3 regions of the Paenibacillus sp. J22TS3 genome follow, and region 3 is predicted to be linked to each of the others. Evidence: riboswitches for the same ligand, from Rfam matches in the RefSeq annotation. Region 3 holds a riboswitch; each other region holds the start of a gene.
The links. Region 3 has a riboswitch for thiamine pyrophosphate ahead of thiC (phosphomethylpyrimidine synthase ThiC). Riboswitches for the same ligand answer to the same signal wherever they lie in the genome.

Region 1 (7,285 bases), on a different contig from region 3:
GCTCCTCCAAGAGAATGTCCGAATACCCCCACATGATTCAGATCGATTTTTCCCTTGAAAATGCTTGGTACGGTGCCTTTATTCATCTTCTCTAGTTGATCCAGCGTAAAAAGAATGTCCTTGGTCCATTCTCCTCCCAGCTTGTCCCTATAAGTGTCCGAAGTATCCAGCATATCCTGCGAAGTGTCCGTATATGTTGTTCTTCCATCCGGAAATACGGTTGCCGCCGTACTATAGGTATGGTCGATGGATGCGACGATATACCCGTGGCTGGCCAGGTTCTCGGCATATGAAGTCTGGTACACCCGGGATGAGCTGAAGCCGTGATTTAGAATAACGAGCGGGTAGGTGCTGTTAATCTTTGCGATGGCCGCATCCTTGTAAGAATTTGAAGGAATATAATTCAGGTGATTAAGTAAAAAAGCTGGCATGCCTATGCTCTGCGCAACGGCCTTGATCATTTTGGACCCGCTGGATATGAAAGGCGCCGGGTCACCAGAGACTGCTTCGGCCGGGTACCACAGCTGGACCATCAGCTCTCTTTTTCGGTTTGGATTTCTGTCGGCCGCAAAAATTTCCTGCCTGGATTTATCAATCAGATGGAGCGTCTGTGTGCCGACACTTAGCTGCCCGGTCGGCTCGGGAAGCTGGAAGAAAGGGAACAGCACCATTAAACCACCGGATATAAAGAGAACGGCGGCTAAAATGCTGCTGATTAATGCCGTATGAACAGGCCGCCTCTTTTTAAGAGGGGGCTTTTTATAGTATTGGTATAAGGACAAGGCCGAGAAGAGCAGAACGATGAAATATAGGGGAAGCAAAGGCCAACGATAGCCTTCGGTAAGAAGATGGACTGCAAGTATGGCCAATGATACCCAGCCCGAAAGAGCTTTGATGGATAGCCTTGTTTTGCCAAAGAAGTAGATTATGATGGAAGAAGCGGTACACAGCAAGAGAATCATCTCAAATAATCTCATATTTGCGCCTCCTAGATCAGGTATATCTTATTAGATATCCCGTATTATTCGGCACTTTTTTAAACTGGATATAAACGGAATCTTACACTGTGTATAAATCGGAGATGGCCAGGACTGAAAAGAAGCCGAATAAGTTGAACTATTGAATTACAAGTGTGACAGCCGTGCGAAATGTTCTTCCGATCATAAAGACGAACACTCCGCTTCTCCAGAATCATTTCACACGCTTGCCTACTGGTAATTCTCAGGTTCAACTTAAATGGGAATGTGAATACCGGCTTCTATGTAATGTCCAGACAACGTTGATGAAGTTGCCACAGCGAATACGGGAAGTGCTATCCGTAAAACCGGCGGGTGTTCTCATACAGCAGCAGCTCTGCTTCTTCCGCAGTCAGTCCATGGATAGCTCCGTAGGCAGCAGCAACATCCCGGGTCATAGCCGGGTGGGTGATCCGCCCTTGGAACGGTCCCTCGAACGGCCACGGCCCGTCGGTCTCAGCCATCACGAGATGGCGGGGATAGACCCTGGCTAGCTCATTAATCTCCTTCTCATACAGGAGATCGGGGGTGAACGAAATGTAATAGCCTGCGTCCGCCATACGTTTGACGGTATGGGAAGCGCCCTTGAACCAGTGGAAATGCGCTTTGCTGATGCCATGCTTCTCCAGAAGATCGCAGACGAGGTCGGCGTCTTCATATACGGCATGGAGCACTACCGGCTTCCCATGCCGGGCGGCAAAAGCAAGCAGGCTGTCCAGCAGCCGGATGTATGGCTCAAGCTCGAAGGTCTCCCCGCGTTCCAACGCCTCCAGGCGGGAATAATAGGGGAGGCCGATTTCGCCGACAGCGGTCATGTCGCCTGCGCGTTCTTCCATCCAGGCCAGCAGCTTGCGGATGTCGCCTTCGGCAGGAACCGGCTGCTCGGGATGATGGCCGTACGCAGGGCGGGCTACGCCTGGATACTGCCTCGCAAGGGCCTCGTTCTCCCGGCACGATTCCAGGTGCATGGATACCGCGATAACGGATTCAATACCACTCGTCGCAAGCTCGCTGAGCAGTCTTTTCCGGTCGGGCTCTTCATATAAATCCAGGTGAATATGGGCATCGATTAGAGGCTGCATCACCCTACGCTCCCTTCGCGCATCTTGCGCTGCTCTTCCCGCATGTAGCCGGTCAGTTCCCGCTTGAGCCGGTTGAAGGCCGGGTCCTCGATCAGCTCCTCCCGGCGCGGCCGGGGGAAGGGAACCTTCACCGAATGCAGGACGGAGGCCGGCCGGCTGGAGAACAAATATACCGTATCGGACAGCAGAAGAGCCTCTTCAATGTTATGGGTGATGAACAGGACGGAGCGTTTGTTCTCCTCCCACATATCCAGCAACCAGTGCTGCATATCGCTGCGGGTCAAGGCATCCAGCGCGCTGAACGGCTCGTCCAGGCACATCACTTCCTGGCGGCTGAGCAGTCCCCGCAGGAAGGAGGCCCGCTGCTGCATGCCGCCGGACAGCTTGTGCGGGTAAGCCTGCTCGAAGCCGCCGAGACCGGCCCGGATGAGCCACTTCTTCGCCTCCTGGCGGGCTTCCTTCAGCGGTACGCCGGCAACTTCAAGCGCAAGAATCACATTGTCCTCGATCGTCCGCCACGGGAAGAGCGCAGGCTGCTGCGGCACATAGCTGATATGCCCTTTGCTACCGGTAACATCGGCCCCTTGCAGCAGAATTTGCCCTTGGTCGGGCTTCGCAAGACCTCCGACAATATGGAATAAGGTGCTCTTGCCGCTGCCGGAAGGCCCCACGATAGATACGAACTCACCCGGAGCCACGGACAGCGAGACATCTTGGAGAACGGGGAGCTGCTGTTTGCGTTCCCGGAAGCTTTTGTAGATGCCCCGGATTTCCAGCGCGGGAGTGTCTGGGCTTCCTTCTTGGATTGTGACATCGCTCATCTTCATAACTCCTTATTTATTTGTTTGGTCGGGTTTGTAACGGATCAGCCATTTCTCCAGCAGAACGATCAGCGTGAACATCAGGAGACTCATCAGGACGATGATCATAATGGCCACAAAGATCCGGTCTGTCCTGAAGGATGACTTCTGCATCATCAGATACTGGCCAATGCCTGTGCCGCTCCCAATCCATTCAGCAATAATCGCTCCCATGACACTATAAGTGGAAGCAATCTTAATCCCGGACAGGATGGAGGGAAGCGCGTAGGGCAGTTCCAGCTTGCGGAAAATCTGTCCCCGGCTTGCGCCAATCATGCGCATGTAATTCAGCATAATATGGTCTGTTCTGGACAGGCCGTCTATGGCGGCCACCGCCACCGGGAAGAAGCAGACCAGAGTGATGATAATCAGCTTCGGGGTGAGGCCGAAGCCGAACCATACAACAAGCAGCGGAGCCAGCGCAATGGTGGGAATGTTCTGGCTGAGAATAATCAGGGGATAGAAGGCTGATTTCAATAACGGAATGAAATGAAGGACAAAAGCAAGAATCAGACCAACCGCCACGCCAATGACCAGCCCTAGAACCGTCAGCTGGAGTGTGGACACCGTCTTCACCCACAGATTTTCGGGATTCACGGCCGCTTCTCTGGCGATGTCGGAAGGAGCCGGGAGCAGCCATTTGTCAATGCCAAGCGTGGAGACCGCCGCCTGCCAGACGATGATAAACAAGATGACCGCCACAAGGGGCGGCCATACAGTTCTAAACCATGATCTCACGGACGGTATTTCTCCGTCAGCTTATCCATACTCGCTCCTTCCGGCGTGTATAGAATCTTGATCTGGGAAATAATGCTTGGGCTGCCGAACTCGATAACAGCCTCATTCATTTTCTTAACGATATCCAGCAGCTCGTCAAGCTCCCCTTCCATCGTCGTCTCCAAGGCGTTAACCTGATGTTTCACACCGGAGGCTTGAATGACTTCAATCGCCCGGTCCACATAGGGGATCACGTCTTCACCGCCTGGAGTCTTCGGAATAATCTGAACACTGAGCAGTGTATTTGCCATTGTAATCTTCCTTCCTGGTTATTTATTTGGCTGCGGGCAGATAATCGTTCGTATAGGCCTTGCTTACCTCAAGCGGCTTGTCGAGCAGCTTGTGCTCATACATCCAGTCGGAATAGTTCTTCCAGACAGATTCCTTCTGCTCTCCCCAGCGCGGCGCATCATCCTTATAGCGGGGGCTGAGCCATTTCTGGCTGGCCATGACCAGCTTCTCATCCAAGTCCGGCGCGGCCTTCAGCAGAATCTTGGCAGCTTCCTCCGGATGGTCAATCGCATATTGATATCCTTTTGAAGTGGCACTCATGAACGCCTTAACCATTTCCGGATCCCCAGAGATCACTTTCTCGCTGGAGGCAATCACCGGAGTGTAGTAATCAAGCTTCTCGGAGTAGTCTTTAACATAGAGCATGTCGAGCGGTTCCCCGCGAAGCTGGGCTTCAATTCCGGTCCAGGCGTAATAAATCCAGGCGAAGTCGATATCCCGCTTCACGGCGGTGAAATAGTCAGCATCCCCCATGTTGATGTTGGTTACCTTGCTGACGTCGGCACCTTGAAGCTCCATAATGGACTTCATCACGGCTTGTTCTACTGGTGAACCCCAGCCGCCGTATTTTTTGCCTTCAAAATCCTTCGGTGACTTGATCTTGCGGTCAACGGGTGCCGCAAAGCCGGACGTATTGTGCTGAATCACAGCCGCCAGGGAGACCAGAGGCACATTTTGCGTTCGGGCCTGGGTAATGCTCTCCTGATAGCTGACACCGAACTCCGCCGCGCCCGAAGCAACCATATTATCCGCAGAGCCGCTTCCCGGCTGAATAATGTCCACATTTAGTCCAGCATCCTTATAGTAACCGAGCTCTTTGGCAACATAGAGCCCTGTATGGTTCGTATTGGGGGTCCAGTCCAGAACCACCTTGATGTTTTTCTGCTTGGCCGGTTCGGTGGATGTTGCGGTCTTGCCGGCGCTGGTGTCCGCATTATCCGTTTGTTTCGAAGCTCCGCAGCCTGCCGCGGTCATCACAATCAGACAGATCAGCAGGAGCAGGCCCCAGGTTTTCTTGTTCAATTGAATCTCTCCTTACCTCAATTTGAATCCCGACTTACTCTCCAACAGCCTAATCAATAACATGAATCTGCATATAGGATTAGAGCGGGGAAGCCGCGTCTAATTCCACATAAATAAAGACAAGGCGCCCTGGACAGGACGCCTTGTATGCGTATGAAAGAATGGGTAACCATACTTTTCTCGTTCCTACGCTGGCATTATCCAGATCAGGTATACGGGTTAGTATCTTTGGGATACACTCTCAGCCGGCCGAATTCCAGCTCCCCGGGTCTATGAAGTTAAGCGGGTGGTACTGCTAGGAGTATTATAGTCCCACCCCTGCGGTCTTGTAAAGGAAGGAAGACGGTTCAGCAGGCTGTGAACAGGGTACACTAACGTTGTGTGGTATATGGATGAAGCTTCCATAGTTATGCCATGTCTTTAATTTACTATAGAAAGGGAGCAGACAATCATGGATCGTCAGCAGTTGGAATCGAAGATCGAACAGGCATTACAGGCTAACAAATTTGGTTCACTGGCAACCGTTGAGAACGGTGGCCCCAAGGTTCGTTATATGGCCATCTACCATGAGGGACTCAGCATATATTTGGCTACTGACCGAAAGACACACAAGGTGGAAGAGCTTAAGAATAACCCGAAGGCAGCCCTGCTGTTAGGCTATGAGCAGGGAGGAACGGGTGACGTGGTGGAGATTGAAGGGGAGGCATCGGTAAGTGATGCTCAGGACTTAAAGTCAAAGGTATGGAGGGATGACTTCAAGCCTTATCTTAGCGGACCGGATGATCCTGATTATGTGGTGATTAAGCTTACTCCATCCAGGATTGAATTTGCAGCCAAGGGTTCGGACAGACAGGTATGGGCAGCGGACAAGTAATACACATAGATCCATCAAGCCCGGGACAATCTCCGGGCTTTTCTTATGTTCTAGCGCTGCAGATCTAGCCTTGAAAAAGGAGGGCTCTGTTCTTAGATTACCTTCGAAAAATAGTTGTCAAGACCTAGGTATTACGTCCTGTGCATGATATAATGAACTCGACATAATTCGGCAAAAAGTGCCAAGGGGGATTTTTATGATCTGTAGCAGCTGCAGCGTTCAGGGGCCAATTGAGGATAAGGGAGTCATTTCACTGCGCCCGGCATCAGCCGAGCTCGTTTCGTTGTTAAGACAAGACGGGTTCACCCCGATCTGTGATCCGGATGCATGCCGGGTGTCTTACTGCTCAAGAGCCGAGCTGCTTCAGCTGCTTCGGTCTGTACGCCGATCTGCGCTGGCGGACAAGACAGAAGTTTACGTGAACATTGAAGGTTCTAGTAAGCAGGGTGACCGATGGGTATGGGCATCCTTGCCTCAAATGGAGGCTCGCTTCAAACATAATGATGTCGTTGATATTATTGTCGGCAAGCGATTCACCAGTCATATGCAGCCCATCGTAAGTGCTGCGGAAGAGGTGATTGGCTTTGAATTTCTCCTACGTCCTTCGCAAATCCAGTATCCATTCAATCCGTTCGAGCTGTTCGAGATTGCGCGGGAGACTGGGCTTCATTCCTTTCTTGACCGGGCCGCCCGTATCTCAGCCATTGAGCTGAGCGCGCAGTATCTTCCCCACGGCTTAAAAAGATTCATCAATTTTCTTCCGTCCTCCATCTATAATCCAAAATACTGTCTTACCCATACCTTTGCAGCAATCGAGAGGCTCTCGCTGAATCCAGCTGACTTTGTGTTTGAAGTAGTGGAGACAGAGCAGATCCATAATATGACGAACCTGCTGGACATTTTCACAGAATATAGGAGAAACGGGATTTCGGTAGCTCTGGACGATGTAGGGTCCGGTTATTCCACACTGGAAGAAATGACCCGCCTTAAACCGGATTACGTTAAGATTGACCGGGGGCTGGTCGGTGGCTGCAGCCGAGATCGCCTCAAACAGCAGGAGATCCTGAATATCATTGAAAGGGCCCAGGATTTTGGCGGTCAGGTGCTCGCTGAAGGAATTGAAGAACGTGAAGATTTTGAGTTCTGCTGTACTTATGGCGCCTCGCTCGCCCAGGGATATCTGTTCGGCAGACCGATGCCGCAGCCCCCGCAGAAGCTGATGCCCAGCTCTGCCTAATCAACGGAGATTCCAGCCGTATGGATAGGATAATCGCACTTCGCTGAAGGGCTCTGAACAGGAGCCTTTTTATTTCCAGTTTTTCCATAAGGTGCGGGTGATTATTTGCTTTTTGCTGGAAAAAG
Region 2 (7,285 bases), on a different contig from region 3:
CACCCCGTTCCATGTGTATGCCTTGTCTTGTACCGGGGCCCGGAGAACCAGAATTCCTCAGTGCCTGTAAACAAATAATCCTGGGAAGTCTCACCTTCCTCATGAAAATGCCCGCCTTTGATCAGCACACCGCTGACACCAAAGCGGGAAATCCGCTCAGCCGCAAGCCTCATGGAGTCTTCATCGACTATATCCACACCACTGAGCAGCCGGGCTTCAGGAAGATTTGGCGTAATCAGCCGGGCTAACGGGAGCAGCCTGTGAACCAGATCATCTAAAGCCTCGTCCTGAAGAAGAGAGGCCCCGCTCTTGGACAACATAACCGGATCCACCACCAGGTTGCGCCATTCCCACCGCTTCACACTTTGTACAACCGCTTCAATGATCTCCGAGCTGTACAGCATGCCCGTCTTCACGGCATGGGGTCCCAGATCCTCTCCAATTGCAGTAAGCTGCCGTCTAACTGTATCAGGGGGCACGGGAAACACATCGGATACCTCAACCGTATTCTGGGCGGTCACGGCAGTAATGACACTCATCCCGTAGACGCCAAGCTCCTGAAATGTTTTGAGGTCGGCCTGAATGCCGGCACCGCCTCCCGAATCCGAACCGGCAATGGTTAACACGCGCGGTATACTCATATCTGACCGCCCTCCTTTGCTAATTAACCAAAGAACCGATGATAAATCGTTTTAGCTTCCGTGATATCTTTGGTTCCATGAACCATGGCGCGCCCGTCCTTAAATAGCACCAGCCGCTTATCGCCCATCGTCAGCGAGACAAGGAATGGATTGCGTTCTACCACCCCTTCATTCAGCTGGCTGAGCAATTCCGCTGTCTTGCTCAAGTCAATCTCCCTGCGAACAGGCGGGCGGATCTGAACAGTATCTCTGCCGCACAACACCTCGGTCTTCTGTAAGTTCCCGGAAGATAAATAAGGATAAGTCCGCTCTGGGCCGCAGGAGAGACAATCCATCTTCCTGGCACTTCCGATCTTAATCGATGCTTGTTCATTACGCCACAAATCAAAGGAGAGCAAGGTTCCCCGGAGCGCCTCTTTGCTGCCGGTTAACAGCTTCAATGCCTCTGTGGTCTGATGTGCCACCACGGTTTGAACCGCAGAGGGGATAATGCCTGCTGTATCACAAGTATCCCCACCCAGGGGAATTGCGCCAAGCAGACAGTTCAGACAAGGAGTCTCTCCCGGGAGAATGGTGTATGTAATCCCATAACTGCCAACACACCCTCCGTAAATCCAAGGGATCCGGTGTTTCTGGGAAATATCATTAATCAGGAGACGGGTATCAAAATTATCGGTGGCGTCCAGGATCAAATCGACCCCAGGCAGCAAATCCTCAATCTCCTGCAAGGTCACATCCATGACAAAGGCCTCTACTGTAACTTCCGAATTGATCGCGAGAAGCCGCTCCTTGGCCGCTACAGCCTTTGGCAGCCTTGCTGCCGCGTCAGATTCAGAGAATAGCTGCTGACGCTGCAAATTGCTCCACTCCACATAATCACGGTCCGCGAGCACTAGATGTCCCACTCCCGCGCGGGCCAAAGTCTCCGCAATCCCGGTGCCGAGCGCGCCCACCCCAACAATCAGGACTTTGCTTCCCAACAGCTTCAGCTGACCGTTCCTGCCAATGGGAGTGAATCTTTCTTGTCTGGAATAGCGGTCTGCACTTGACCTGCTGTCTGTGCTCCCGGTTGAACCGGCAGAACCGCGTTCCTCTTCATTCATGTTGTAATCATCCCTTCCTGCGGACTGCTTGCCGCAGCATATCTTTTTACCGGAATCCGCCCCGCTTCAAACCCCAAGCGTCCGGCCTGTACCGCCAGCTTCATCGCTTCAGCCATCTTCACTGGATCAGCCGCACCCGAAACGGCCGAATTGAGAAGCACACCATCCGCTCCAAGCTCCATGGCATAAGCGGCATCCTTTGGTGAACCAATGCCCGCATCCACAATCACCGGCACCTCGGCCTGTTCAATAATCAGCTCAAGATTAAACGGATTGACGATCCCACGTCCTGCCCCGATGGGTGAAGCTCCCGGCATAACGGCATGCACACCGAGCTGCTGAAGTCTTTTGGCCAGAATAACATCATCAGAAATATAAGGTAGAACTATAAATCCTTCCTCAAGGAGTATTTCACACGCTTTCCAGGTTTCCAGCGGATCAGGAAGCAGCGTACGGGGATCTCCGATGACCTCAACCTTGATCATATCACAAAGTCCGGATGCTTTCGCGAGTTTGGCTATTCGCACCGCCTCCTCTGCGTTCTCGGCACCCGCTGTATTCGGCAGCAGTGTGTAACGCTTCAAATCAAGGCGTTCGAGAAAATGCTCCTCACGCGGGTTGGATAGATTCAATCTGCGTACCGCAAAGGTTAATATTTCCGTCCCGGAGGCTTCAACCGCCTGCCCCTGTACATCTAAGTCAGCAAACTTTCCGGTTCCCAGCAGCAAACGGGAGTGGAACTCATGTGATCCAATTGTTAACATCATTAACCGCCTCCTACAAAATGTACAATTTCTATGGAATCCCCATCCGACAATAAAGCCTCTTCATGCTGATCCTGGTGCAGAATGTCATGGTTTTGCTCCACCACCACGGTTTTGACACCCAAATCCAAGCTTTCCAGAAGATCGTGCACCGTTCTGATTTCCTGGTCTAACGTCATGATCTGACCATTGATCCGAATCTTCACAGCACCATTTCCCCTTCCCTCTGTCTCTGATAACGGTCCGGACTGAAGGGCTCAAGATTGATCCCGGGTGGGGCAATTCCCTCCATTACATTAGCCAGGATGCTTGAGCTTACCGCACTCATCAGCACTCCGTTACGGTAGTGTCCGGCTGCAGCGTAAAGTCCGTGAATCCCTGAAAATCCACCCAGATACGGAAGTCCGTCGGGTGTCTTCGGCCTGTGTCCAGACCAGGCTCTGATAAATTGACTGAACCGGATTTCAGGTATGTACTCCGAGCCTGCGCTTAACAGCTTATGCACGCTGTCAGCCCTAACTCCAGACGAACGATCCCCTGGATAACTGGTTGCTCCAAGCCACAGCTTATTTCCTGGTTTGGGAACGATGTACACATTGCGGGCATACAGCGTATGTGTGAGCAGCGGTGATTCGGAATGGACCTCCACGATCTCACCCTTAACCGGCTCAAGGGGAAGCGTTAGCCCCAATGGCTGAAGCAGCTGGTCCATCTGCCAGCCCCCGGCAAGTACAGCCTGCTCACACTCCAGGAATCCCCTGGATGTCATAACCCCTTGAACCGAGCCGTTGATCTCACGAATCTCCGCAGCTTTAGTCTGCAGCAGGAGTTCTGCTCCTTTGCTCTGAGCGCTGTACGCTAGAGCTTCCGTAAGTCTGCCAGGAAGCAGCTGGGTCTCCTCTGCCCTGTAAACCGCTCCATGAAGTGCTTTGCACAGGGCAGGCTCTGCCGCCTGCAGCTTCTCGGGCCTCCACCATTCGCCGGAGCAATCAGCCAGCATGACAGCATGCAGCTCCTCCGCTTCTTGGCCGTCTCTTGCCGGAACGAGGAACCCCCGCTCGTTCAGACCAGCGTCGATACCGCTAAGCTGCCGCAGCTCGCGGATGACGGAAGGAAAAGCATCGCGGCTGAGCCGGGCCATGCTCTTAAGCTCTGGATGCTCGAAATGCTCACAATCCGCAGCCAGCATGCCAGCTGCCGCCCCGGAAGCCCCCGAAGCCAACTCCCCCTGTTCCACAAGGGCGACCTTCTTGCCCCGCTTGGTTAACTGATAAGCAAGAAAGCACCCGATTACTCCGCCGCCGATGATGACTGCGTCATATCTGCTGCTCATTTTCTCTCCAACTCCTCTCGTGATAAACCACCGATGGTCTCTTTAAGCAATGCCTGCCGATATTGCCCGGCTGCCCCAGCCGGATCTGGCGAGCCCATAACGCCCGACATCACGGCAATCCCATCGGCACCTGCCTGAAGAACCTCCGATACTCTGCCGGGGGTGATTCCCCCAATTGCAATTACCGGAATAGCCGATGGCCCGCACAGGTTAGCAAGTTGATGCAGCCCCCTTGCGGTTAATCCTTGTTTCGACGATGTCGGATAAATGTGTCCATAAATACAATAATCTGCTCCCTGACCGGCCGCCTCCAGCAGTTCTTCTGCATTGTGGATGGAGCGTCCGATCATTGTACGGCTGCCTACCACAGTCCTGGCGCGGATTGCGGAAAGGCTCTTCCTGCCCAGCTGCACACCACCGAGCTTATAAGCTTTGGCAATATCTGCCCGGTCATTGATATACAGTTTGCCCGCAGGCATCCCGGCTTCAAGGAGCTGTTCCACCGCATAAGACAGCTTATGAGCACTCCAGCTCTTTTCCCTAAGATGAAAAGCATCAAGATATGGATAAATGGCGATAGCATACCGAACAAGTTCAGGCACATCTTTCGTTCCATCTGAAATGACATGAAACTTAGGCAGACCGTTCATACGCTGCTTCCTCTCCATCGGTATAAATTGAACGCAGCCTGTAAGAGCGCACAAAAAAGCCGCTCTCGCAGAGAGCGGCTGAACGTGTATATCAAAGCAATGAAGCTAAGCTCTGAGGACCACCTTACACCGGCTTGAATGACTTGCATTGCTAAGCTAAGCTGGTGGAATGCTGGTTCCATCACGATTACCACTTCCCTACGCTGGTATAACCCAGATCAGGTGCAAAGGGTCCGGATGCTTAAAGCTTCCATCTCAGCCGAATTTGGCCCCCCTAGTGTGTAACTATTAAGTTAATGACAGTGTAACATGTTTTGGAAACAGATTGAACCCTAATTTCATGAACAAGCTTGTTCACAAGTGTGAGTTACACCTGAGTTAAGCTTTAATCAGGCTTTTTTTGTTGACCAAGCTTCCACGTCCCAGGTTTTGGTCACCCAATCTTCATAGAAGTCAGGTTCGTGGGAGACAAGGATCACAGTCCCTTTGAATGCCTTAAGCGCACGCTTCAGCTCTTCCTTCGCAACGACATCCAGGTGATTGGTAGGCTCGTCAAAAAGAATATAGTTCGTCTCGCGCATCATCAGCTTGCAAAGACGGACCTTTGCCTGTTCTCCCCCGCTAAGCGCCTTAAGCGGCCGGGTAATATGCTCATTCTTGAGACCACAGCGGGCAAGATGCGCACGGACCTCGTGTTGGTTAAGGTGGGAGAACTCATTCCATACATCATCAATCGGAGTGATGTTCTCAGCCTTGACCTCCTGCTCGAAATAAGCCGGGAACAGAAAATCACCTTGATAGATTTTTCCGCTGATCGGTTTGATTTTGCCAAGTATTGTTTTGAGCAAAGTTGATTTACCCACACCGTTACAGCCAACAATTGCAATTTTGTCCCCGCGTTCGATAATCATCGACATCTTTGGAAGCAGTGCGTGTGTATAACCGATTTCAAAATCAATGCCTTCAAACACCGTTTTTCCGCTCGCTCTGGCCTCTTTGAAACCAAATGTCGGCTTGGCAGCTTCTTCAGGTCTGTCAATACGCTCAATCCGCTCCAGCTGCTTCTCGCGGCTTTTTGCCCGACCCGAAGTGGAATAGCGGGCTTTGTTCCGCTGAATGAAGTCTTCCTGCTTCTTAATGAACTCCTGCTGCTTCTCATAAGCGTCAATATGTTGATTCTTGTTGATGTCGGCCATCTCCAGGAATTTCTCATAGTTGGCGGTATAACGGGTAAGCTTGGCAAATTCAAGATGGTAAATGACATTAACGACCTTGTTCATGAACTCCGTATCATGGGAGATCAGCATGAAGGCATAAGGATAGTTCTGCAAATAGTTCGTCAGCCACTGAATGTGCTCGACATCCAGATAGTTGGTAGGCTCATCGAGCAGCAGCACATTTGGCTTCTCCAGCAGCAGCTTTGCAAGCAGCACCTTGGTGCGCTGCCCACCGCTAAGGGCTGACACATCACGGTCAAGGCCGATCGCGGATAGACCCAGACCGTTCGCCATTTCCTCAACCTTAACATCAATCAGATAAAAGTCGCCGATATCCAGCTGCTCCTGGATGTCACCCATCTGAACCAGCAGCTCTTCCAGCTCTTCAGGCGTGGCATCTCCCATCTTGTTCGTAATCTCCATCATTTCCTTCTCAAGTTCAAGAAGAGGAAGAAAAGCATCTTTCAACACATCTCGTACTGTCTTGCCCGGAGTCAGCACGGAATGCTGATCCAAATATCCATAACGGACCTTGGGAGTCCATTCGACCTTGCCGCTGTCTTTAAGCAGCTTCCCGGTCAATATATTCATCAGTGTGGATTTCCCCACACCATTTGCGCCCACCAGACCCACGCGCTCTCCGGCCAACAGGCGGAAAGAGACATTTTTAAACAATGTGCGGTCCCCGAAATTATGGGAGACATTCTCTACTGTTAATAAGCTCATAAAAAAGTACTGCTCCTATCTGTATAATTAATAATTTTATCTCAATTAAAGGACATTCAAGATTTCATTTTAGCATAAGAACCAGGTTTTCTGAAACAAGGTGTTCAAAATTTAATCAGCTGTCACTGCCCTCATAAGCCAAATTTCATTATAAAAATGCAACAACATCTTCAGGAAATTCAGATCTTCGATTTATTTATCAAAATCTATCAAAAATGTCTCTTAAAATTGGTAAATTTGTGTTACAATTGCTATGTAACTAATATCCAAATAATCCCTTATTTACATATTTGTATATATAGTTGCTTTTTATTTCGAACGTTTTGTATTCGCTTACAACTTATGTCGTTATTCGATGCTTATGTAATTTCCACTCAAATCTTCACCTGCTTCTGATATAAACTCTTAGGAGTTTATATAAATTCTATTTAGAGAGAGGAGCTGAGGCATCCCCCATTCATACCAATACCAGCCTGAACGTAATTCTAGCGTCAACCCGCATCTGAGTGACAACAGAACACTTCGTTCAGCAATACCAAAAACCCAAATTCGAAGGAGGTAACTTATGACATCCATCCGTTTATCCCAATCACCCGTATCCAAACTTGCCGCTGTCGTTATCTTTACCCTGTTCTCCGTAGCCCTCATGATTCTGCTGTCGGACAAAGCATCCGCACACGGCTACGTTGAAGGGCCTGCCAGCCGTGCCGCTCTGTGTAAGTCTGGCCAGAACACCGACTGTGGCGCTATCGTGTACGAACCTCAGAGCTTGGAAGCTCCAAAAGGCTTTCCTGCAGCAGGGCCTGCTGACGGCAAAATCGCCAGTGCTGGCGGAGCGTTCCCTAAGCTTG
Region 3 (7,285 bases):
TATCCCCGCTAGGCAATGATCTAAACACATTTTGGTCTGGGCTTAAGGAAGGCCGGTCTGGAATCAGCAGGATTGATTCCTTTGATGTATCGGCCTATAAGACACAGATCGCAGGGCAGGTCAGAGGGTTGGATCCGGAAGGACGCTGGGGACGTAAGGAGGCAAGAAAAATGGATCGCTTCAGCCAGCTGGGACTCGCGGCTGCGGAGCAGGCGCTGGAGCATTCCGGCCTTAAGCTGGATGAGATCGACCGGGAGCGCCTTGGCGTGTATGTAGGCTCGGGCATTGGAGGCATCGAGACGCTGGTGAACAATGTGGAGCTGCTGAATGAGCGAGGGCCAGGACGGGTCAGTCCGACTCTGGTACCTATGATGATCTCCAATATGGCCGCTGCAATGATCAGTATCCGGCTCGGCTCCATGGGCCCGTCCCTGTCACCGGTAACTGCCTGTTCAATTGGGAATACGGCGATCGGTGAGGCTTTCCGCGTCATCGCATGCGGGGAGGCGGATATAATTTTTGCCGGAGGGACGGAAGCTGCGGTTAATCCGCTGGCATTAGCCGGATTTGGCAACGCGAAATCTCTCTCTGTGCGAAATGATGAGCCGGAGAAGGCCAGCCGGCCTTATGACAAAGACCGCGACGGCTTTGTCATGGGTGAGGGCGCGGGTATCCTGGTATTGGAATCCCTGTCCCATGCACTCAGAAGGGGAGCGCAGATCTACGGGGAAGTCATCGGGTATGGAGCCAGTTCGGATGCGTATCATATGGTGGCTTCGCACCCCGAGGGAACCGGAGCCTACCTGGCGATGAAGAGCGCGGTTCGCTCGGCCGGAATCACCACAGAGGATATTGACGTGATCAGCGCACATGCCACAAGCACTCAAGTTGGGGACGCGGCAGAGGCCGTAGCGATTAAGAAGCTGCTTGGCGAAGGCGCTTTGAGGGTTCCGGTTACGGCTAATAAATCCATGCTGGGTCACATGTTCGGCGCCGCCGGGGGAGCAGAGGCGATTGCTCTTGTTCAGAGTCTGAGGGAAGGTATTATCCCGCCCACGATTAACCTCGATCAGCCGGATGAGGGCTATGATCTGGATTTCGTGCCGAACACGGCGCGTGCCGCATCCCTCCAAATCGGGTTATCGAATTCGTTCGGATTCGGTGGTCATAATGCTGTGATTGTGCTGAAGAAATATGAGCAGTAAACGGACGTTCTAACAAGCTTGGACTGAGTCTAAGTGCGCGCGGCGGCTAGTTCAGAGCCTATTTAAGTAAGAAGGTTAGCAGAAAATTAAAGTTAGAAGCTTTGGAAATTAGATTAGAGTTAGCAGAGTTGGCCGAAATTGAAGTTAACAGGCGTTAGCAGGAATATACAAGTAAAGTAAGTCTTGCGGGATTTTGTGTAAGGGAACCTCCGGACATGTTGTGAGGAGTCGGGAGTTTGCAGTAATTGAACAAGCCCCATGATGCAAGGGAGAGCATTCTGCATCATGGGGCTTGTTGTGGTTCTTCCTGCTTGGCAGGGTAGAGCGCAAGCTGTGCCACGCAGCGATAGCTTGGCCGCATGCCAGCTGCTCGGGAGAGGGCACGAGGAGCGCAGTGAAGCGATCCTCCGGGCGGTGCGGCATGTGGTGCGTAGCGTGGCGGATTCGGGCGATGGCACGTGGTACGCAGCGGTGAACGGTTCCGGTTGAGCGGTACGCAGATGTGTCGCCCGCCCGGAACCATGACATCCTGGGCAGCGTGCTGATTGCCGCTGCCCGCAAGACCGGGACGTGCCGGACAATTACACCGGCACGCCCTTCTTGCCCCTGTGCATGGGCTTCCCGCACAGGGGGCAGGGCTTCGCGGCGAGGTGCTCATCCCTCGCCGACACCCGGGTCCAGGCGATACAGCCTGGACCTTGGCACAGCCAGGCGGCGACGGTATGCGTCTGCCCCGCCGCTTGGCTGCGGCTGCGGGCTGCCCCCGTGCCCGCAGCCGTGCCCGTGCCCCGAGCGCTGTGCGGACTCGGGGCCGCTCCCCGGGCGTGCGCAGCGCCCGGGGAAGTCTCCCGGCTGCGGGAGCGCGATGCGCCCGCAGCCGCCAAGGCGCCTTCGGCTGCGTCGCCACCGAAGGCCGAGAGCAGAAAGCGGGAGACGGCCGCTTTCTTGCCGCGGTACCTCGCGGGGGAGCTGATGATCAGCTCCTCCTTGGCACGGGTGATCGCGACGTAGGCGAGCCGCCGCTCCTCTTCAAGGGCTGCTGCGCTTTTGCCCGCTCCGCCCGCCTCAGGATAGGCGGTATCGTTCATCCGGTCGGCCTCGATGGCCGAGCTGTGCGGGAGACTGCCTTCGATGGCTCCGATCAGCATAACGACCGGGAATTCGAGTCCCTTGGAGCGATGAATGGTCATCAGGGCCACGCGGTCGCCCTGCTCCTGGGATTTGTCGGCGCTCCGCTCCCGGCTTTTCTGAATCACATCGCTAATAAAGCCAAGGAAGCTTGCCACCGTGTCGAACCGTTCTGCCGAAGCCTCCAGCTCGTCCAGCATTTCCTTGATCATTTCCTTGTGCTGGGTCAGCAGCTTGCGCTCATCCGCTTCCACATAGGCGTTGTAGAATTTCTCCCGCATCATGGCGATAGCAGCTGCAGGACGCATGGAGGACAAGCTTCGGATCAGCTGCAGCCTGTCTTTGATTTTGGCGAGCTGAAAGTCCTTCAAGCCGGATAGGGTTAGCAGATGAACAAGCGGCCCTTTCTTGGCCCGCTGGGATTCCTGCTGCACAATATGGGACATGCCGCGCTCCCGATTGATGTAGAGCGTGGGCAGCACACTTTCCATGGCTGTAAAGTCCCTGCGGTTCAGCCCCAGCCTTAGATGGTCCACCAGCGGAAGAACCAGGGCATTCTCATAGAGCAGCTGGCCATCCCCGTATTCAATGTACGGGATCTCCCGGATCATCAACTGCTCCAGGATAGCCCGATTGTTGCTGGATGATCTGTAGAGGATGGCGTAGTCGCCGTAGGACCGTTTTCCAGTGAGAACCTCATGTTCAATCCGGTCGAGCGCATGGCGGGCTTCCTCGTCACTCGACAGCGGGCGGGTGTACACCGGGCTGCCTGGGCCGGATTTGGCGGCTCGCAGAGTTTTGCTGCGGCGCAGTTTATTATGCCGGATTACTTCATTGCCGAGACCAACGATCCGCGCTCCCGAGCGGTAATTAATATCCAAGGTAATTACCTTGGCGGAAGGATACGTCTGTTCAAATTTTAAAATATACTCGCTGCGCGCCCCGTTGAAGGAGTAGATCGTCTGGTCGTCGTCTCCCACCACCATCAGATGGTTCTGCGGGGCGGCGATCATTTTTACCAGCTCATATTGAAGGTGGTTCGTATCCTGGAACTCATCTACCATGATATAGCGGAACCGGTCCTGCAGCGTCTTTAGCAGAGCGGGATTGTTCTTGAGCATGCGATAAGCCAGGATCAGGACATCATCGAAATCCATTTTCTCGTGATCCAGCTTCCACTGTTCATATTGGAGGAGAATCCGTTTGATCTCCCGTTCGGTGACACTGTCTTCGGGTATATCCTGAATGTCGGTTAGACTCGTTTTGTAGGAGGAGAGGACGGATAACAACGTCTCCGGCTGATAGGCGTCCTGCAGTCCCATCTCCCGCATTATCTGTTTTAATAAAATATGCTGTCTGCGCATTTCGTTCCAGATTTCCAGTTCATTTCCCTGTCTGCGGATCAATTGAAGGAAGAAGGAGTGGAAGGTTCTGGCCTGAAGCAGCCGGATATCGTGGGGGTGGATGCCCGGAAGAACCGCGATACGGTCTCTCATCTCCGCCGCAGCCTTGCTGGAGAAGGTCAGGAGCAGGATCTCCCTTGGGTCGACTCTTCTTACCGAGAGCAAATAGCCCGTCCGGCAGATAAGAACGGAGGTTTTGCCTGATCCGGCTCCGGCCAGCGTAAGCAGCGGCCCTTGAAAGTGCCGGACAGCAGAAATTTGCGGTGGATTCAGCAGAATACCGCTTGCTTCAAGCGTGCGGAAATACGCCGCATCGGGTTCACCTGGACCGACGATGTCACGGCTGGTCCGCTCGGCGGCGATCCGGGCTTCCGGTATGTTCCGGCGGGCCGCACCCGCGGGAAGTGTATTGTAAATGGATTCACCCATGTCATTCACCTTTATCTTTTTATTCAGCTTAAAAGCATACCTCTATTCTTCCAAACATACAATAGAAGAGGGCTGGGAAGAGAGGCGGGAAGCTAGCTGGGAAAATGGCCAGATAGAGAGTTGAAGGCGGGCTTGCAGCAGCATTGGACTCTCAGTAACCTTAGCTTGCAGCAGCATAGAACTCCCGGTTATCTTGGCTTGGCAGCAACACGGAGTCTCTCAGTCACCGTAGCTTGAAGCAATACAGACCCTCAACCATCCCAGCTTGAAGCACTCCAGACTCTATCGTTGTAAATCTATCATAATTGGGTTAAGATGGTACCGACAACTGCATATCAAGCGGGAGCTCAAGGTTTGGGCTGAGAGGATAGGAATTCCACTATCGACCGTTATACCTGATCTGGGTAATGCCAGCGGAGGAATTGAAATGGACGAAGCTGTCCGCTTCAAGAGACCATTTATTTTATAAACACATGATTGTACCGGTACGATGCGCGTATATTCCGGCTCTGTAATGGGGCAGGATGCAGCAGCCAGCCGGGCTTCCAAGTGTGAAATAAGACCGGTCTTGTTTTGTCCATACACTCGCTTGGCCTTTCTCGGATACACAAAGAGGAGGCTTTTTTTGTTATGAGTAAAGAAACGATGCAGCTTCAAACTTCATCCCTTCCGGGCAGCCGCAAGGTATATATTGAGGGACCGCGCCCAGACATCCGTGTGCCGATGCGGGAGATTGCCCTTAGTCCAACTTCGGACAGCTATGGAAGTCATGAGAATGCACCGGTCCGTGTGTATGATACGAGCGGCCCTTATTCCGATACCGATGCGGTAACGGACATTACGAAGGGGCTGCCGCAGGGACGCCGCTCCTGGATTCTGGAACGTGGTGATGTGGAGGAGTATGAAGGACGGCAGATCAAGCCGGAGGACAACGGTTATCTGGAAAATGATCCAAGAGCCAATATGCAGCAGTTCCCTTCAAACGGACAACGTCCACTGCGGGCAAAGCCGGGACGCAACGTCACCCAGATGCATTACGCCCGCCAAGGGATCATCACGCCGGAGATGCAGTATATCGCCATCCGCGAGAATGTCTCCGCAGAATTTGTCCGGGACGAGGTCGCTCGCGGCCGCGCCATCATTCCAAGCAATATCAATCACCCGGAGAGTGAGCCGATGATTATCGGGCGTAATTTCCTAGTGAAAATCAATGCGAACATCGGGAACTCCGCGGTGGGCTCTTCTATTAAGGAGGAAGTGGAGAAGATGACCTGGGCGACCAGGTGGGGGGCGGATACGATCATGGATCTGTCTACCGGCAAGAACATTCATACTACCCGCGAGTGGATTGTCCGTAATTCTCCTGTTCCGATCGGCACAGTACCGATCTATCAGGCGCTGGAGAAGGTGAACGGCAAGGCGGAAGACCTCTCCTGGGAAGTATACCGGGATACCTTGATTGAGCAGGCCGAACAGGGCGTGGACTATTTCACCATTCATGCGGGTGTGCTTCTCCGCTATGTGCCGCTTACTGCAAAACGGCTGACAGGCATTGTCTCCCGTGGCGGTTCTATTATGGCGGCGTGGTGTCTGGCCCATCATGAGGAGAACTTCCTGTATACCCACTTCGAGGAAATCTGCGAAATTATGAAAGCCTATGATATCGCATTCTCCCTTGGAGACGGCCTGCGTCCGGGATGTATCGCGGATGCGAATGATGAAGCCCAGTTCGCGGAGCTGGAGACGCTCGGCGAGCTGACCCAAATCGCCTGGAAGCATGACGTGCAGGTCATGATTGAGGGGCCAGGGCATGTGCCGATGCATCAGATTAAGGAGAACATGGATAAGCAGCTGGAAATCTGTGACGAGGCCCCTTTCTATACGCTTGGCCCGCTGACCACAGACATTGCCCCGGGTTATGATCATATTACTTCGGCCATCGGCGCAGCGATGATCGGATGGTTCGGTACCGCGATGCTCTGTTATGTCACGCCGAAGGAGCATTTGGGACTGCCTAATAAGGAAGATGTGCGGGAAGGCGTGATCACGTACAAAATCGCTGCCCATGCCGCCGACCTGGCCAAAGGTCATCCGGGAGCTCAAGACAGAGATAATGCGCTATCCAAAGCACGATTTGAATTCCGGTGGAGGGATCAGTTCCATCTGTCGCTTGATCCGGAGCGGGCGATGGAGTACCACGATGAGACGCTCCCGGCTGAAGGGGCCAAGACGGCGCATTTCTGCTCCATGTGTGGTCCGAAATTCTGCAGCATGCGGATCACCCAGGATATTCGCCAGTATGCGAAGGAGAACGGACTGGATAGTGAAGACGCGATCCAGGAAGGGATGGAATTGAAGGCCAAGGAGTTTAAGGAAGCTGGAAGTGTGATCTACAAATAATAGATTTTAATGTAGTATAGTAGAGATAGAACAAGCCCGAGATAGGTTAATGAATGGTACGAGACGTAAGCGCCGGAAGCTGGTTTACAAGCCAAGGCGCTGCGTCCAAGGAATGCTGTTCATCCAGGCTCGGGCTTTATATTTTTTTTTTTTTTTGATGAGTCGAATTATGATGTTTATTGTCGATGTTTCTACAAAAATATGGTTAAACACCCGATATAACCATTGATAGGCACTTTAGTCTGCTATAGCAATATAAGTTGAATTCAACTTATCGTCTATTCATCTATCAACAGGAAATAGGGGAGGTAGGGCGGTTGAGCAGCAATAGAATCCGCAAAATGTTGGTGGCCATGCTCTCTGTAGTCTGTATTACGAATGGGGCATGGGGGATAGGGGTTGTCCGGGCCTCAGCCCAGGCAGAGGGCTACTCTCTGCAAAATCCGGCGGAGGATGCAAGTAACAGACAAAATTCTGCTGTTGACGATAAGTCCCGTATTTATAAAGATATCACTTCTCCTCGTCTTGGCAGCGATAGCTCAGTTATGAGCTTCCTGGGCGAGAACAAGGAGCTTACTCAGCTGTCGGACCCGCAACGGAACTTGCGGCTCCTCAGCAAGAAGAAGGATAAGGCGCAGATGACCCATTTCCTGTATCAGCAGCAGGTTCAGGGCATTCCAGTGTACGGCAAGTATATTCGTGTCCATCTGGATGAGAATC

Region 1: another riboswitch for thiamine pyrophosphate. It lies ahead of KJS63_RS18840 (ABC transporter substrate-binding protein); the one in region 3 lies ahead of thiC (phosphomethylpyrimidine synthase ThiC).
Region 2: another riboswitch for thiamine pyrophosphate. It lies ahead of KJS63_RS00920 (thiamine phosphate synthase); the one in region 3 lies ahead of thiC (phosphomethylpyrimidine synthase ThiC).

What each region holds. Positions count from the first base shown of each region.
Region 1 covers NZ_BOSF01000006.1:111,036-118,320, forward strand. Annotated here, with positions in the region: gene KJS63_RS18815 (alpha/beta hydrolase family protein) at 1-977, opposite strand, end outside; gene KJS63_RS18820 (TatD family hydrolase) at 1,313-2,098, opposite strand; gene KJS63_RS18825 (ABC transporter ATP-binding protein) at 2,098-2,919, opposite strand; gene KJS63_RS18830 (ABC transporter permease) at 2,932-3,696, opposite strand; gene KJS63_RS18835 (thiamine-binding protein) at 3,693-3,986, opposite strand; gene KJS63_RS18840 (ABC transporter substrate-binding protein) at 4,009-5,001, opposite strand; TPP riboswitch at 5,216-5,326, opposite strand; gene KJS63_RS18845 (pyridoxamine 5'-phosphate oxidase family protein) at 5,501-5,923, shown strand; gene KJS63_RS18850 (EAL domain-containing protein) at 6,120-7,160, shown strand.
Region 2 covers NZ_BOSF01000001.1:196,650-203,934, forward strand. Annotated here, with positions in the region: gene thiD (bifunctional hydroxymethylpyrimidine kinase/phosphomethylpyrimidine kinase) at 1-641, opposite strand, end outside; gene KJS63_RS00900 (MoeB/ThiF family adenylyltransferase) at 665-1,744, opposite strand; gene KJS63_RS00905 (thiazole synthase) at 1,741-2,508, opposite strand; gene thiS (sulfur carrier protein ThiS) at 2,511-2,714, opposite strand; gene thiO (glycine oxidase ThiO) at 2,711-3,841, opposite strand; gene KJS63_RS00920 (thiamine phosphate synthase) at 3,838-4,491, opposite strand; TPP riboswitch at 4,670-4,777, opposite strand; gene KJS63_RS00925 (ABC-F family ATP-binding cassette domain-containing protein) at 4,881-6,434, opposite strand; gene KJS63_RS00930 (lytic polysaccharide monooxygenase) at 7,000-7,285, shown strand, end outside.
Region 3 covers NZ_BOSF01000009.1:59,884-67,168, reverse strand. Annotated here, with positions in the region: gene fabF (beta-ketoacyl-ACP synthase II) at 1-1,205, shown strand, start outside; gene KJS63_RS22580 (hypothetical protein) at 1,464-1,694, shown strand; gene KJS63_RS22575 (UvrD-helicase domain-containing protein) at 1,787-4,165, opposite strand; TPP riboswitch at 4,495-4,604, shown strand; gene thiC (phosphomethylpyrimidine synthase ThiC) at 4,796-6,565, shown strand; gene KJS63_RS22565 (M4 family metallopeptidase) at 6,883-7,285, shown strand, end outside.